One region of the Streptomyces sp. NPDC041814 genome, then DNA from elsewhere that is predicted to be linked to it. Evidence: riboswitches for the same ligand, from Rfam matches in the RefSeq annotation. Region 1 holds a riboswitch; the other holds the start of a gene.

Region 1 (6,245 bases):
CTGTACCGCAGCTGCTGGGGGTTGCTCATGGTCTGAATTCTCCTGTACGCGGGGAGTGCGGATGAACGGTGGTCTTACGGTGTGAGACGGGACCGCGTCACGTACGCGGCACCGGCCGGGTTCCTACGGTTCTACTTCTTGCGCTTGTAGAAGGGGAGCGCCACGACCTCGTACGGCTCGTGGCTGCCTCGGATCTCCACCGCGACTCCGGCGGTGCCCGGCTCGGCGTGCGCCGCGTCGACGTACGCCATGGCGATCGGCTTGCCCAGCGTGGGGGAGGGGGCGCCCGAGGTGACCTCGCCGATGACCTGACCGCCGGCGACGACCGGGAATCCGGCGCGCGGCACCCGGCGGCCCTCGGCGACCAGCCCGACGAGCTTGCGGGGCGGGGCGGTCTCGGCGCGCTCCGCGGCGGCCTCCAGCGCCTTGCGGCCGACGAAGTCGCCGTCCTTCTCGAACTTCACGACCCGGCCGAGCCCGGCGTCGAACGGGGTCAGCGAGGTCGTCAGCTCGTGCCCGTACAGCGGCATGCCCGCCTCCAGGCGCAGCGTGTCACGGCAGGAGAGGCCGCACGGGATCAGGCCGTGCGCGGCGCCCGCCTCGGTGAGCGCCTTCCACAGCTGCTCGGCGTGGCCGGGCGCGACGAACAGCTCGAAGCCGTCCTCGCCGGTGTAGCCGGTACGGGCGATCAGCGCGGGGACCCCGGCGACGGTGCCGGGCAGTCCGGCGTAGTACTTCAGGCCGTCCAGGTCGGCGTCGGTCACCGCCGCGAGGATCGCCGGGGACTCGGGTCCCTGCACGGCGAGCAGCGCGTAGGCGTCGCGGTCGTCGCGCACCTCGGCGTCGAAGCCCGCGGCCCGCTCGGTGAGCGTGTCGAGCACCAGCTGGGCGTTGCCGGCGTTGGCGACGACCATGTACTCCGTGTCCTGGAGGCGGTAGACGATCAGGTCGTCCAGGATGCCGCCGTCCTCGGCGCAGATCATCGTGTAGCGGGCCCGGCCGGTCGAGACCGTGCCGATGTTGCCGACCAGCGCGTAGTTCAGCAGGTCCACGGCCTGCGGACCGGTGACCGTGATCTCGCCCATGTGGGACAGGTCGAAGAGGCCGGCCTTCGTGCGGACGGCGTTGTGCTCGTCGCGCTCACTGGCGTACCGCAGCGGCATGTCCCAGCCCGCGAAGTCGGTCATGGTGGCGCCCAGCGACCGGTGCAGGGCGTCGAGGGCTGTCAGACGGGGGGTGCTGCTCATGAAACGGACTCCCAGGGCATGACGACGGCGAGGACGATCCCTCCCCATCTGTCATCGGAACCTGAGAGGTTCGCCGAGAGGCCCCGCGGGGGTTCGGCTTGCACCTTGGGTGGAGCCGCCGGGCGGCTCGCTTTTCAGATCTGCCTCATCCACGCGGTACGGGGCCTGAGAGATTCAAGGGAGGATCTTGCTCCTTCGGCGCCCGGCACGGTGACCGGGACTCTCCCGCGCGGATTCAAGCGGCCTGTATGCAGTTGGCGGGGTCATCATCGCACGCATTCCGGGGGAGCGGGCCCCCGGGACCGGTGGGGCCCGTCACGCTTCCGCGGCGGGTCGGACGGTTGTGCCGCATTACCTTTTCTTTACACTTCGGGGGTAGGTATCGGTCCTGCACGCGTCGGCCGTACGGCCAGGGGGAGGCGATGACGTTGCGCTACGCGACGACCGCGGGAACCACGAGCACCGCGCTGCCCGCACAGTCCGGCTCACCGCCCCGGCGGGCGGTGGGCACACACCCGCCCGTCGTCCGGGACCTGCGCGGCCGGGCGGGACGCGGCCCGCGCACCCTGCGCTTCGCCGCCGGGGACGTCGTGGTCGTCTCCGGGCTCCCCGGCAGCGGCAAGTCCACGCTGATCTCCCGCACCGCCCCGGCGCACGCGGTCGACTCCCAGGACACCCGGGACCGCTGGGCCCGCCGGATGCCCCGCTTACTCCCGTACGCCCTCTACCGCCCACTCGTCCGCCTCGCCCACTACCGGGGCCTGCGGCGGGTGCTGCGCTCCGGCGCCTCCGTCGTCGTGCACGACTGCGGTACGCAGAGCTGGGTCCGCGCCCTGCTCGCCCGCCATGCCCGGCGCCGGGGCGGCGGTCTGCACCTGGTCCTGCTCGACGTCTCCGCCCGGACCGCGCGCGCGGGCCAGCGCGAGCGCGGCCGGGGCGTCTCCGCGTACGCGTTCGCCCGGCACCGCAGAGCCGTGGGGCGGCTGCTGCGCGACACCGAGGCCGGGCTGCTGCCGCGGGGCTGCGCCTCGGCGGTGCTGCTCGACCGCGAGGCGGCCGGGGCGCTCACGCGCATCACGTTCGCAGACGCACAGACCGACGGCTGAAAACGGACCGTCCAACGGCCGGACAGTAGCCGGGCACCAGCGGTTTCCGGACAGCCCCGGGGAGCGACGGACGCCCGGCGAGGCCGTACCCTCTTGCTGCACGGCAACGGGGCGAGAGGGAAGCAGTGGACATTCCGGCACAGGCCGGGAGCCTGCCGCAGGGCGGCTGGCCGGCCAACGAACTCGAAGAGGTGCTGGGCGCCTCGCTCGGCACCCCGGAGGCGGGCGGGCGCCTGCTGGAGGTGCTGGGCCGCAGCCATGTCTGGGTGCCCTTGCCCAACGGCGGCGGACCCGACGCCCGGGACCTCGACCTGCCCGCGATGGAGATCGACGGCGCCGCGTACGTCCCCGTCTACAGCTCCGAGCACCAGTTCCTCACCTGTGTCGGCGACCGGATGTCCTTCACCGTCGCCCCCGCCGTCGAGTTCGCCCGCGGGCTGCCCCCGCAGCTGGGCATCGCCGTCAACCCGGGCGGCGCCGTCGGCCTGCCGCTGCCCCCGCCGGCCGTCGCCGAACTGTGCCGGGCCGGGCGCAGCCCGCTCGACGGCCCCGCGACCGGGGGCCGGGTCCGGCTGTACGAGCCGGACTGGAAGGAGGAGCCCGTCGACTTCCTGGCCGCCGCCGCGGGCGAGTTCCAGGAGAGCGGCGTCGTCCGCACCGCCCGCCGGGTCCTGGCCAGCATCGAGGGCGACGACCCCGTGCTCTTCGTCGGCGTCGAGTTCTCCACCTGGGACGGCGCCGGGCAGAGCGCCCCGATGGACGCCCTGGGCCGGGCACTGGGCCGCGTCGCGGTGCCGTGGCCGGTCAACCTCGTCCTCCTCGACGTGGCGCAGGACCCGGTCGCCGACTGGATGCGCGAGCGGGTGCGGCCCTTCTACACGCGCGCCCCGCAGTAACGGGGAGGGCCGCGGCGTCAAGCCGGTGACAGCGTGGCCGCATAAGCTGGTTTGATGGCTGAAGGCCGATGCCCGGTGGCCGAAGCAGAGGATCTACGAGGGGCGGGACCAGGGTGAGTGCGTCAGGCACCGCGGCGGCCGGTCAGGTCGAGCACATGCTGCGACAGGTCGCGCCCGGGCGCTACGACGCGTACGAGGCGCTGCTCCAGGCCCTGGCGTCCGGCCGGGTCTGGATGCTCCTGTGGCACGGCCGCCCCGGCGCCCCCGACGCCCAGTACGGGAACATGGAGGTCGACGGCCTCGGCTACGCCCCGTGCGTCACCTCCGCCCAGGAGCTCACCGCCAGCGGCTGGAGCCGGGACCACGAGGTCGTCGCCGGACTGGACATCGCGCGCTCCCTCTATCCCGACCGCTGGGGCGTCTGGCTCAATCCGCACGCCCCGGGCGGCGGCGTCGGCGTCCCCTGGCTGGACCTGCGCCGCATCGCGACCGGCCTGGACCGGATGCCCGCCGGGCCGCTGCGGATCAGCGAACCCGCCGTCGACATCCCGCAGTTCTACGCCCAGCTCACGCAGAACGCCCACCACACCCCTGCGATCCGCTCACTGCGCCGCGCCTGGGTGCAGCCCGCGCTCGGCGTCCCGTACCTCGCCGTCGGCCTCGACCTGTACGACATGAGCCGGCCGTCCGTCGACGCGGTCCGCGCGATGATGCGCCAGTCGGTCGGCGCAGTCCCCGAGGGCCTGCCGGTCTCCACGGTCGCGATGTCCGACGAGTACGACCCGGTCGCGATGTGGCTGCGCGTCAACTCCCGTCCCTTCTACGACCGCGAGGCGCACGCCGCGCCCGGTTACGGCTACCCGCAGGCTCCCGCGTACTGATTGCGCGTCAGACCCCGGCGAATCGGGGTCATTGCGGGCACTTCGGCGTTCGTGCGCGAAGTGTTCGTTATCGCTGTTTTGTGACCGAGAGGCCCGATTGCCGATCCCGGCTGTTCGGATACCGGAAGCATTCAGACGTCATCACGTTTGAGCAAACATTCCCCGTCAGGTCTGGCGGGTGTGCGCGAAGTGGCTGAAGACTCCCACGCAACTAGCTATGTACGAGCCGCTACCGCGGCGGTCACGGGCCGGCCACCGCCGGCCGAGAGGGGTCTCCAGCGCAATGACGGCACCTATCGAGACCACCAGGGCGGATGCGCGGCCCGAAGCGGTGCTGGAAGGCGCGGGCCGCAAGGAGATCGAGGGCCGTTCGCTCGGCCGCATCGCCTGGACCCGGTTCAAGCGGGACAAGGCCGCCATGGCCGGTGGCATCGTTGTCGTCCTGCTGATCCTGACCGCGGTGCTCTCCAAGCCGCTCCAGTCGCTGCTGGGGCTCGACCCCAACGCGTTCAACCAGAGCCTGGTAGACCCGGTCATGCTGGCGCCCAAGGGCAGCTTCGGCGGGATGAGCTGGGACCACCCGTTCGGCGTCGAGCCGCAGACAGGCCGCGACATCTTCGCGCGCATCCTCGAAGGCTCCTGGGTCTCGCTCGTCGTCGCCGTCGGCTCCACCCTGCTCTCCGTCGCCATCGGCGTCGTCATGGGTGTCGTGGCCGGGTTCTACGGCGGCTGGGTGGACAGCGTCATCAGCCGGCTGATGGACACCTTCCTCGCCTTCCCGCTGCTGCTCTTCGCGATCTCCATCTCCGCTTCCCTCCAGGGCAACGCCTTCGGGATGGAAGGGCTCACGCTGCGGATCGCGGTCCTGATCTTCGTGATCGGCTTCTTCAGCTGGCCGTACATCGGCCGCATCGTGCGCGCGCAGACGCTGTCGCTCCGCGAGCGCGAGTTCGTGGAGGCAGCCAGGTCGCTGGGCGCCCGCGGGCCGTTCATCCTCTTCCGTGAGCTGCTGCCCAACCTGGTCGCGCCGATCCTCGTGTACGCGACGCTGCTGATCCCCACGAACATCCTCTTCGAGGCGGCCCTGTCCTTCCTGGGCGTAGGCATCGCCCCGCCGCAGGCGTCCTGGGGCGGCATGCTCACACAGGCGGTCGACCTCTACGAGGTGGACCCGATGTTCATGGTCATTCCCGGCATGGCGATCTTCATCACCGTGCTGGCCTTCAACCTGCTGGGGGACGGGCTGCGTGACGCACTCGACCCTCGTGGCAAGTAAACGCGGCAGTGCCGCACAGGACTAGCGAGGGGGCTTTCCTCAGCATGCAGAACAGAAAGACAGCGGCGCTCATAGCCGTCGCGATCGCGGTGTCGCTGGGCGCCACGGCGTGCAGCAAGGACTCGGACGGCGGCAGCGGCAAGGGCGGTGGCGGCAACGCCAAGGCCGACGCCGGGCTGACGAGCATCGTCAACGCCAGCGACAAGAAGGGCGGGACGGTCACCTACGAGCACACCAGTGGCCCGGACTCCCTCGACCCCGGCAACACGTACTACGGGTGGGTGCAGAACTTCGCCCGCTTGTACGCCCGTTCGCTGGTGACCTTCCAGCCGGCCGCCGGCAAGGACAGCCTCAAGGTCGTCCCCGACCTCGCCACCGGCCTCGGCAAGGCGAGCGCGGACGCGAAGACCTGGACGTACACGCTCCGTAAGGGCGTGAAGTTCGAGGACGGCTCCGAGATCACCTCGCAGGACGTCAAGTACGCCATCGAGCGGTCCAACTTCGCGCCGGAGGCCCTGTCCAACGGCCCGACGTACTTCAAGGCGTACCTCGAAGGCGGCGACAAGTACAAGGGTCCGTACAAGGACAAGTCCGCCGAGGGTCTGAAGTCCATCGAGACCCCGGACAAGTACACGATCGTCTTCCACCTCAACAAGCCGTTCGCGGACATGGACTACCTGGCCGCGTTCTCGCAGACGGCCCCGATCCAGCAGAAGGCCGACACGGGCGCCAGCTACGTCCAGAAGATGGTCTCCTCGGGTCCGTACAAGTTCTCGGCGTACGACGAGAGCAAGGGCGCGACCCTCGTCCGCAACCCGGAGTGGGACCCGAAGACGGAC
Region 2 (6,245 bases), on a different contig from region 1:
GGCTTCGCCGCCCACCGGCCGCACCGGGCCGCCGACCTGCTTCCGGTGATCACCACCCGCATCACGCCCGGCCCCGGCCCGCTGCTGGGCTCCCCCGCCCCGGCCTGAGCCCTCCGTCCCAGACCCTTCCGCTCCGCGTGCTGTGCCCCGTCGCCCCCTCCGGTGGCGTGGCACAGCACGCGGAGCGCGTACGACACCCGGCCCGTCCGGACTAGTCCCATCCGGCCACCCCGAACCACCCGAAGTGACAGTGCAGTTGAGTTGAACCGTCCGGGCGGGTGACGCGTCATGGGAGGAGAGGAAGCGCTGCGGCGAAATCCCTGCGGATTGTCGCCCGTGGGGCAACACTGGGATTCGACCGATCGATACGGGGGCGGTCATGAACACCTCTTCACACCGCAGGTCACTCAACTCGACGCAGCGAAAGAACCCATCCATGTGCCAGCATCAGCCACCCTGCCCGACAGCCGACTCAGCCGACCGGGAAGCCGCCCGCCAGGTGGCCCACCACCCGGAGCAGGGCTGGAGCCTGCTGTGCAACGGCGTCCTGCTCTTCGAGGACACCGGTGAGCTGCTTCCGGACGGGCAGATCATCGCCCCGCACAGGCCCCTGGCGGCGAACCGGGTGGTCAAGGCCGCCTGAGCGTCCGTACGGAAAGAAGAAGGGGCCGGCCCGGAGAAGTCTCCGCACCGGCCCCGACGCATGTCCGCGTCAGTTGTCGTACTCGTCCAGGGGCGGGCACGAGCAGACGAGGTTGCGGTCGCCGAACGCCCCGTCGATCCGGCGCACCGGCGGCCAGTACTTGTCGGCGGCCGAGACACCGGCCGGGAAGACCGCGACCTCACGGCTGTACGCGTGCTCCCACTCCCCGCCGAGCGCGGCGGCGGTGTGCGGGGCATTGGCGAGCGGGTTGTCGTCCGCGCTCCACTCCCCCGACGCGACCTTCTCGATCTCGGCGCGGATCGCGATCATCGTGTCGCAGAAGCGGTCCAGCTCCGCGAGGTCCTCGCTCTCGGTCGGCTCGATCATCAGCGTCCCGGCGACCGGGAACGACATGGTCGGCGAGTGGAATCCGTAGTCGATGAGCCGCTTGGCGACGTCGTCGATGCTGACGCCGGTCGCCTTGGAGATCGGGCGCAGGTCCACGATGCACTCGTGCGCCACCAGACCGGCCGGGCCGTTGTACAGGATCGGGTAGTGCGGTTCCAGACGCTTGGCGATGTAGTTGGCAGCGAGTACGGCGACCTGCGTCGCGCGCTTCAGGCCCTCGCCGCCCATCAGGCGTACGTACGCCCACGAGATGGGCAGGATGCCGGCGGAGCCCCACGGGGCCGCCGAGATCGGGCCGACGCCCGTCTCCGGGCCCGCCGCGGGCTGGAGCGGGTGGTTGGGCAGGTACGGCGCCAGGTGCGCGCGCACACCGACCGGGCCGACGCCCGGGCCGCCGCCGCCGTGCGGGATGCAGAAGGTCTTGTGCAGGTTGAGGTGCGAGACGTCGCCGCCGAACCGGCCGGGCTTGGCCAGGCCGACCAGCGCGTTGAGGTTGGCGCCGTCGACGTACACCTGGCCGCCGGCGTCGTGCACCTCGGCGCAGATGTCGGCGACGTGCTCCTCGAAGACACCGTGCGTCGACGGGTAGGTGATCATGAGCACGGCCAGCTCGTCACGGTGCTGCGCGATCTTGGCGCGCAGGTCCTCGATGTCGACCTCGCCGTCGTCGGCGGTCTTGACGACGACCACCTTCATGCCTGCCATCACGGCGCTCGCGGCGTTGGTGCCGTGCGCGGAGGACGGGATCAGACACACGGTCCGGTTCTCGTCGCCGTTGGCGCGGTGGTACGCGCGGACGGCCAGCAGCCCCGCGAACTCACCCTGCGATCCGGCGTTCGGCTGGAGGGACACCGCGTCGTAACCGGTGACCTCGGCCAGCCGCTCCTCCAGCTCGCGGATCAGCGTCAGGAAGCCCTGCGCCTGCTCGGCGGGCGCGAACGGGTGCAGCGCCCCGAACTCGGGCCAGGTGATGGACTCCATCTCAGCGGTCGCGTTCAGCTTCATCGTGCAGGAGCCGAGCGGGATCATGCCGCGGTCCAGCGCGTAGTCGCGGTCGGCGAGCTTGCGCAGGTAGCGCAGCATCGCGGTCTCGGACCGGTGCTGGTGGAAGACCGGGTGGGTGAGGATCGCGTCCGTGCGCAGCAGCGCCTCGGGCAGCGCGTCCTCGGTGGTGGCGTCCAGCGCCTCGACGTCCCCGTCGGCACCGAAGGCGGCCCAGACGGCGGCGACCTGGGTGCGGGTCGTCGTCTCGTCACAGGCCAGCGACACGGTGTCGGCGTCGACCAGGCGCAGGTTGACCCCGTGCTCCCGGGCATCGGCGACGACCTCGCCCGCCCGGCCGGGGACGCGGACGGTGAGCGTGTCGAAGTAGGAGCCGGTCACCACGTCGATCCCGGCGGCGCGCAGGCCCTCGGCGAGGATCGCGGCGTAGCGGTGGGTGCGCCGGGCGATCGTGCGCAGGCCCTCGGGGCCGTGGTAGACGGCGTACATGCCGGCCATGACGGCGAGCAGCACCTGCGCGGTGCAGATGTTGCTGGTGGCCTTCTCGCGGCGGATGTGCTGCTCGCGGGTCTGGAGGGCCAGGCGGTACGCCTTGTTGCCGTCGGCGTCCACGGAGACACCGACCAGGCGGCCGGGCAGGCTGCGGGCGAACTTGTCGCGGACCGCCATGTAGCCGGCGTGCGGACCGCCGAAGCCCATCGGGACGCCGAAGCGCTGCGTGGTGCCGACGGCGATGTCGGCGCCCAGCTCGCCGGGCGAGGTGAGCAGCGTGAGGGCCAGCAGGTCGGCGGCGACGGTGACGATCGCACCCAGTTCGTGCGCCCGGTCGATCACGGGCTTGAGGTCCCGGACGGCCCCGGAGGCGCCGGGGTACTGGAGGAGCACGCCGAAGACGCCGCGCTCGGCGACCTCGGCCGGGATGCCGTCGGTGAGGTCGGCGACGACGACCTCGACGCCGGTCGGTTCGGCGCGGGTCTCGATGACGGCCACGGTCTGCGGCAGGGTGTCGGCGTCGACCAGGAAGACGCCGTTCTTGACCTTGCCGACGCGCCGGGCGAGCGCCATGGCCTCGGCGGCGGCGGTGCCCTCGTCCAGCAGCGAGGCGCCGGAGGTGGGCAGACCGGTGAGCTCGGCGACCATCGTCTGGAAGTTCAGGAGGGCTTCGAGACGGCCCTGCGAGATCTCGGGCTGGTACGGCGTGTACGCCGTGTACCAGGCGGGGTTCTCCATGACGTTGCGCAGGATCACCGGCGGGGTGAACGTGCCGTAGTAGCCGAGCCCGATCATCGGTGCGAGGACCTGGTTGCGGTCGGCGAGCAGGCGGAGTTCGGCCAGCACCTCGGCCTCGGTCCGGGCCCCCGGCAGGGCCAGCGCCTCGGCGCTCTTGATCACGTCGGGCACGGCGGCAGCGGTCAGCTCGTCCAGCGAGCCGTAACCGACCTGGGCGAGCATCTTCGCCTGCGCCTCGGCATCGGGGCCGATGTGGCGCTGCTCGAATGGAATGCCCTGTTCCAGCTGCGTGAGCGGGGTGCGACGGGGGGTCATGGTGGAGGCCTCCTGGTCTGTCACGACCTGCGAGGGGCACCGCGGCGCCGGGTGCCCTGATGGCCTCCCCCTCTGTCATCTCAACCTGAGAGCTTCACCGGCACCTCGCGGGCGCCGGCTTTCACCGTCGGTGAGGGAGAGGCTCCGTGCGACCCATCGGCCGCGCGCAACCCGCCCTGCTTTCCAGAGTGACCTCGTCCGTGCGGTACGGGGGCCTGAGAGATTCCGGGGAGGATTTGCTCCTTCGGCGTCCTCCGGATGGGCTCCGGACGACTCTCCCGCACGGGGTCAGCAGCCATGACCAGCCTACCAGCGGGGTACACGACGAGAATTCTCGAGTGGCCAAGACCACGGAACTGCATTTCTGTAGTCCCTGTGGACCAGCCGCGACCAGTGTGGGAGGGACCGTGCAGACCGACATCGACCCGCGCAGCCTGATCGGCCGCAAGGCCTTCGACCGCAAGGGCACCAAGATCGGCACCGTGGACGAGGTGTACCTCGATGACGCGACCGGGGTGCCGGAATGGGCGGCCGTGCGCACCGGGCTCTTCAGCCGTGACGCCTTCGTCCCGCTGGAGCCCAGCCAGTTCGTGGACGACACCCTGCGCGTCCCCTTCGACCGCGCGCTGATCAAGGACGCGCCCGACTTCGGCGTGGGCCGCCACCTCTCCCCCGAGCAGGAGCTCCAGCTCTACCGGCACTACGGGCTGGACGCCGCCCCCGGCGCCCCGGCCCCGGACCGCGACTTCGGCCGGCTGGCGGGCCAGGAGGAGTAGTCCGGCGGGTCCGGCACGAGCGGCAGGGGGTCGGTGGCCCGCAGCGCGGGGTCGTCCACGCGGAACGTACGCACCCGGCCGGGTGCCGTCGCCCCCGGTTCCTCGAACCGCACGGTGACCCGCCCGACCCCGCTCCCCTGCACCCACCCGCGTCCGTGGACCTCGTGGTGCACGTCCTGCCCGGCGGGCCAGCGGCGCGCCGCGAGCTGCTCGGCGGCCTCCTCAGGCCCGGGCCCGTCGTCCGCCGCCCCGTCGCGGGCACCGGAGGCCTCCTGCGACGGCGCCCCGTCCTCGACCGGTAGGGCCGCCGCCCGCTCACCGGCGGCCTGGGCGAACAGGTCCTCCTGGGTGTAGTCGGCGAGTCCCGTGACCCCGACTCCCAGCAGTCGCACCCCGCCCGTGGTGTCCACGGCCTCCAGGAGCCGGGCGGCGGCCTCGCGGACGACGGACGGGTCGTCCGTGGGGCCGCGCAGTGTCTCGGAGCGGGTCAGCGTGGAGAAGTCGTACCGGCGCACCTTCAGCACCACCGTGCGCCCGGAGCGCCCCGCGCCCCGCAGCCGCTGGACGCACCGGTCGGCCAGCCGCTCCACCTCGGTGCGCACCCGGACGCGGTCGTGCAGGTCCACCTCGAAGGTGTCCTCGACGGAGACGGACTTCGCGTCGCGCTCCGCGACCACGGGCCGGTCATCGAAGCCGAAGGCCATGCGGTGCAGCGCGGCGCCGTGCGCCTTGCCCAGCAGCCGTACCAGCTCCGCCTCGCCCGCCTCGGCGAGGTCGTTGACCGTGGTCATGCCGGCGCGGCGCAGATGGTCCGCCGTGGCGGGGCCGACACCGGGCAGGGTGCGCACCGGCAAGGGCGCGAGGTGGGCCCGCTCGGTGCCGGGCTCGATCAGGCGCATCCCGTCGGGCTTGGCCTCCTCGGAGGCGATCTTCGCAAGCATCTTGGAGCCGGCCAGCCCGACTGATCCGCTCAGTCCGGTCACCGCCTGGATGGCCTCGCGCAGTTCCCGGCCGATCGCCAGGGCGGAGGCGGTGTCGTCGGCGGTGCCGCCCGCTTCGAGGTCCACGAAGGCTTCGTCCAGGCTCAGCGGTTCCACCAGGGGCGAGAGCCGGCCCAGCAGTTCCATGACCTGCTCGCTCACCGAGCGGTACAACGCAAAGCGCGGGACCAGATAGGCGGCGTTCGGCGCGAGACGCCTGGCCTGGGCGATCGGCATCGCCGAGTGCACCCCGAAGCGCCGGGCCTCGTACGAGGCGGTCGCGACGACCCCGCGCCAGCCGAGGCCGCCCACCACGACCGGTTTGCCGCGCAGGCTCGGCTTCGCCGCCTGCTCCGCGGAGGCGTAGAAGGCATCCATGTCCAGATGCAGGATGGTGGGCGCGGCTCTCACACCGCCGATGCTGCCCTACGGCACTGACAATCGCCGCGTCGTCACGGCTATCGGCCACGATTCCCGGCCCCGGGGGCGCCGGCGGCGGCTCACACGGCCCGGTTGCGGCGCCGCGCGAGCTCGTCGGCCGGGTTGTGCCCGATCAGCGTCTCGCCGGTGTCCACACGCTCCCCGTGCAGCTGCGAGAGCGCCGCGTCCACGTCCCGCCAGACGACTCCGACAGCGATACCGAAGACGCCCTGGCCGCCCTGGAGCAGGTCGACGACCTCGGCGGGCGAGGAGCACTCGTAGACCGTGGCCCCGTCGCTCATCAGCGTCATCCGCTCCAGGTCCTGGAAGCCGCGGGCCCGGAGGTGCTGGACGGTGGTCCGGATGTTCTGGAGCGCCACGCCCGTGTCGAGGAAGCGCTTCACGATCTTCAGCAGGACGACGTCCCGGAAGCTGTAGAGCCGCTGAGTGCCCGACCCGTACGCCGGACGG

Evidence for each region. Region 1 has a riboswitch for glycine ahead of gcvT (glycine cleavage system aminomethyltransferase GcvT). Riboswitches for the same ligand answer to the same signal wherever they lie in the genome.
Region 2: another riboswitch for glycine. It lies ahead of gcvP (aminomethyl-transferring glycine dehydrogenase); the one in region 1 lies ahead of gcvT (glycine cleavage system aminomethyltransferase GcvT).

Annotation. Positions count from the first base shown of each region.
Region 1 is NZ_JBVJAM010000003.1:104,343-110,587, reverse strand. Features, by position in the region: gene gcvH (glycine cleavage system protein GcvH) at 1-29, opposite strand, end outside; gene gcvT (glycine cleavage system aminomethyltransferase GcvT) at 132-1,247, opposite strand; glycine riboswitch at 1,392-1,485, opposite strand; gene ACZ6C6_RS10190 (AAA family ATPase) at 1,670-2,353, shown strand; gene ACZ6C6_RS10185 (enhanced serine sensitivity protein SseB) at 2,479-3,249, shown strand; gene ACZ6C6_RS10180 (enhanced serine sensitivity protein SseB C-terminal domain-containing protein) at 3,363-4,130, shown strand; gene ACZ6C6_RS10175 (ABC transporter permease) at 4,414-5,406, shown strand; gene ACZ6C6_RS10170 (ABC transporter substrate-binding protein) at 5,451-6,245, shown strand, end outside.
Region 2 is NZ_JBVJAM010000014.1:217,651-223,895, forward strand. Features, by position in the region: gene ACZ6C6_RS30020 (hypothetical protein) at 1-108, shown strand, start outside; gene ACZ6C6_RS30025 (DUF5999 family protein) at 437-643, shown strand; gene gcvP (aminomethyl-transferring glycine dehydrogenase) at 713-3,598, opposite strand; glycine riboswitch at 3,792-3,889, opposite strand; gene ACZ6C6_RS30035 (PRC-barrel domain-containing protein) at 4,006-4,374, shown strand; gene ACZ6C6_RS30040 (DNA polymerase IV) at 4,299-5,765, opposite strand; gene ACZ6C6_RS30045 (MerR family transcriptional regulator) at 5,855-6,245, opposite strand, start outside.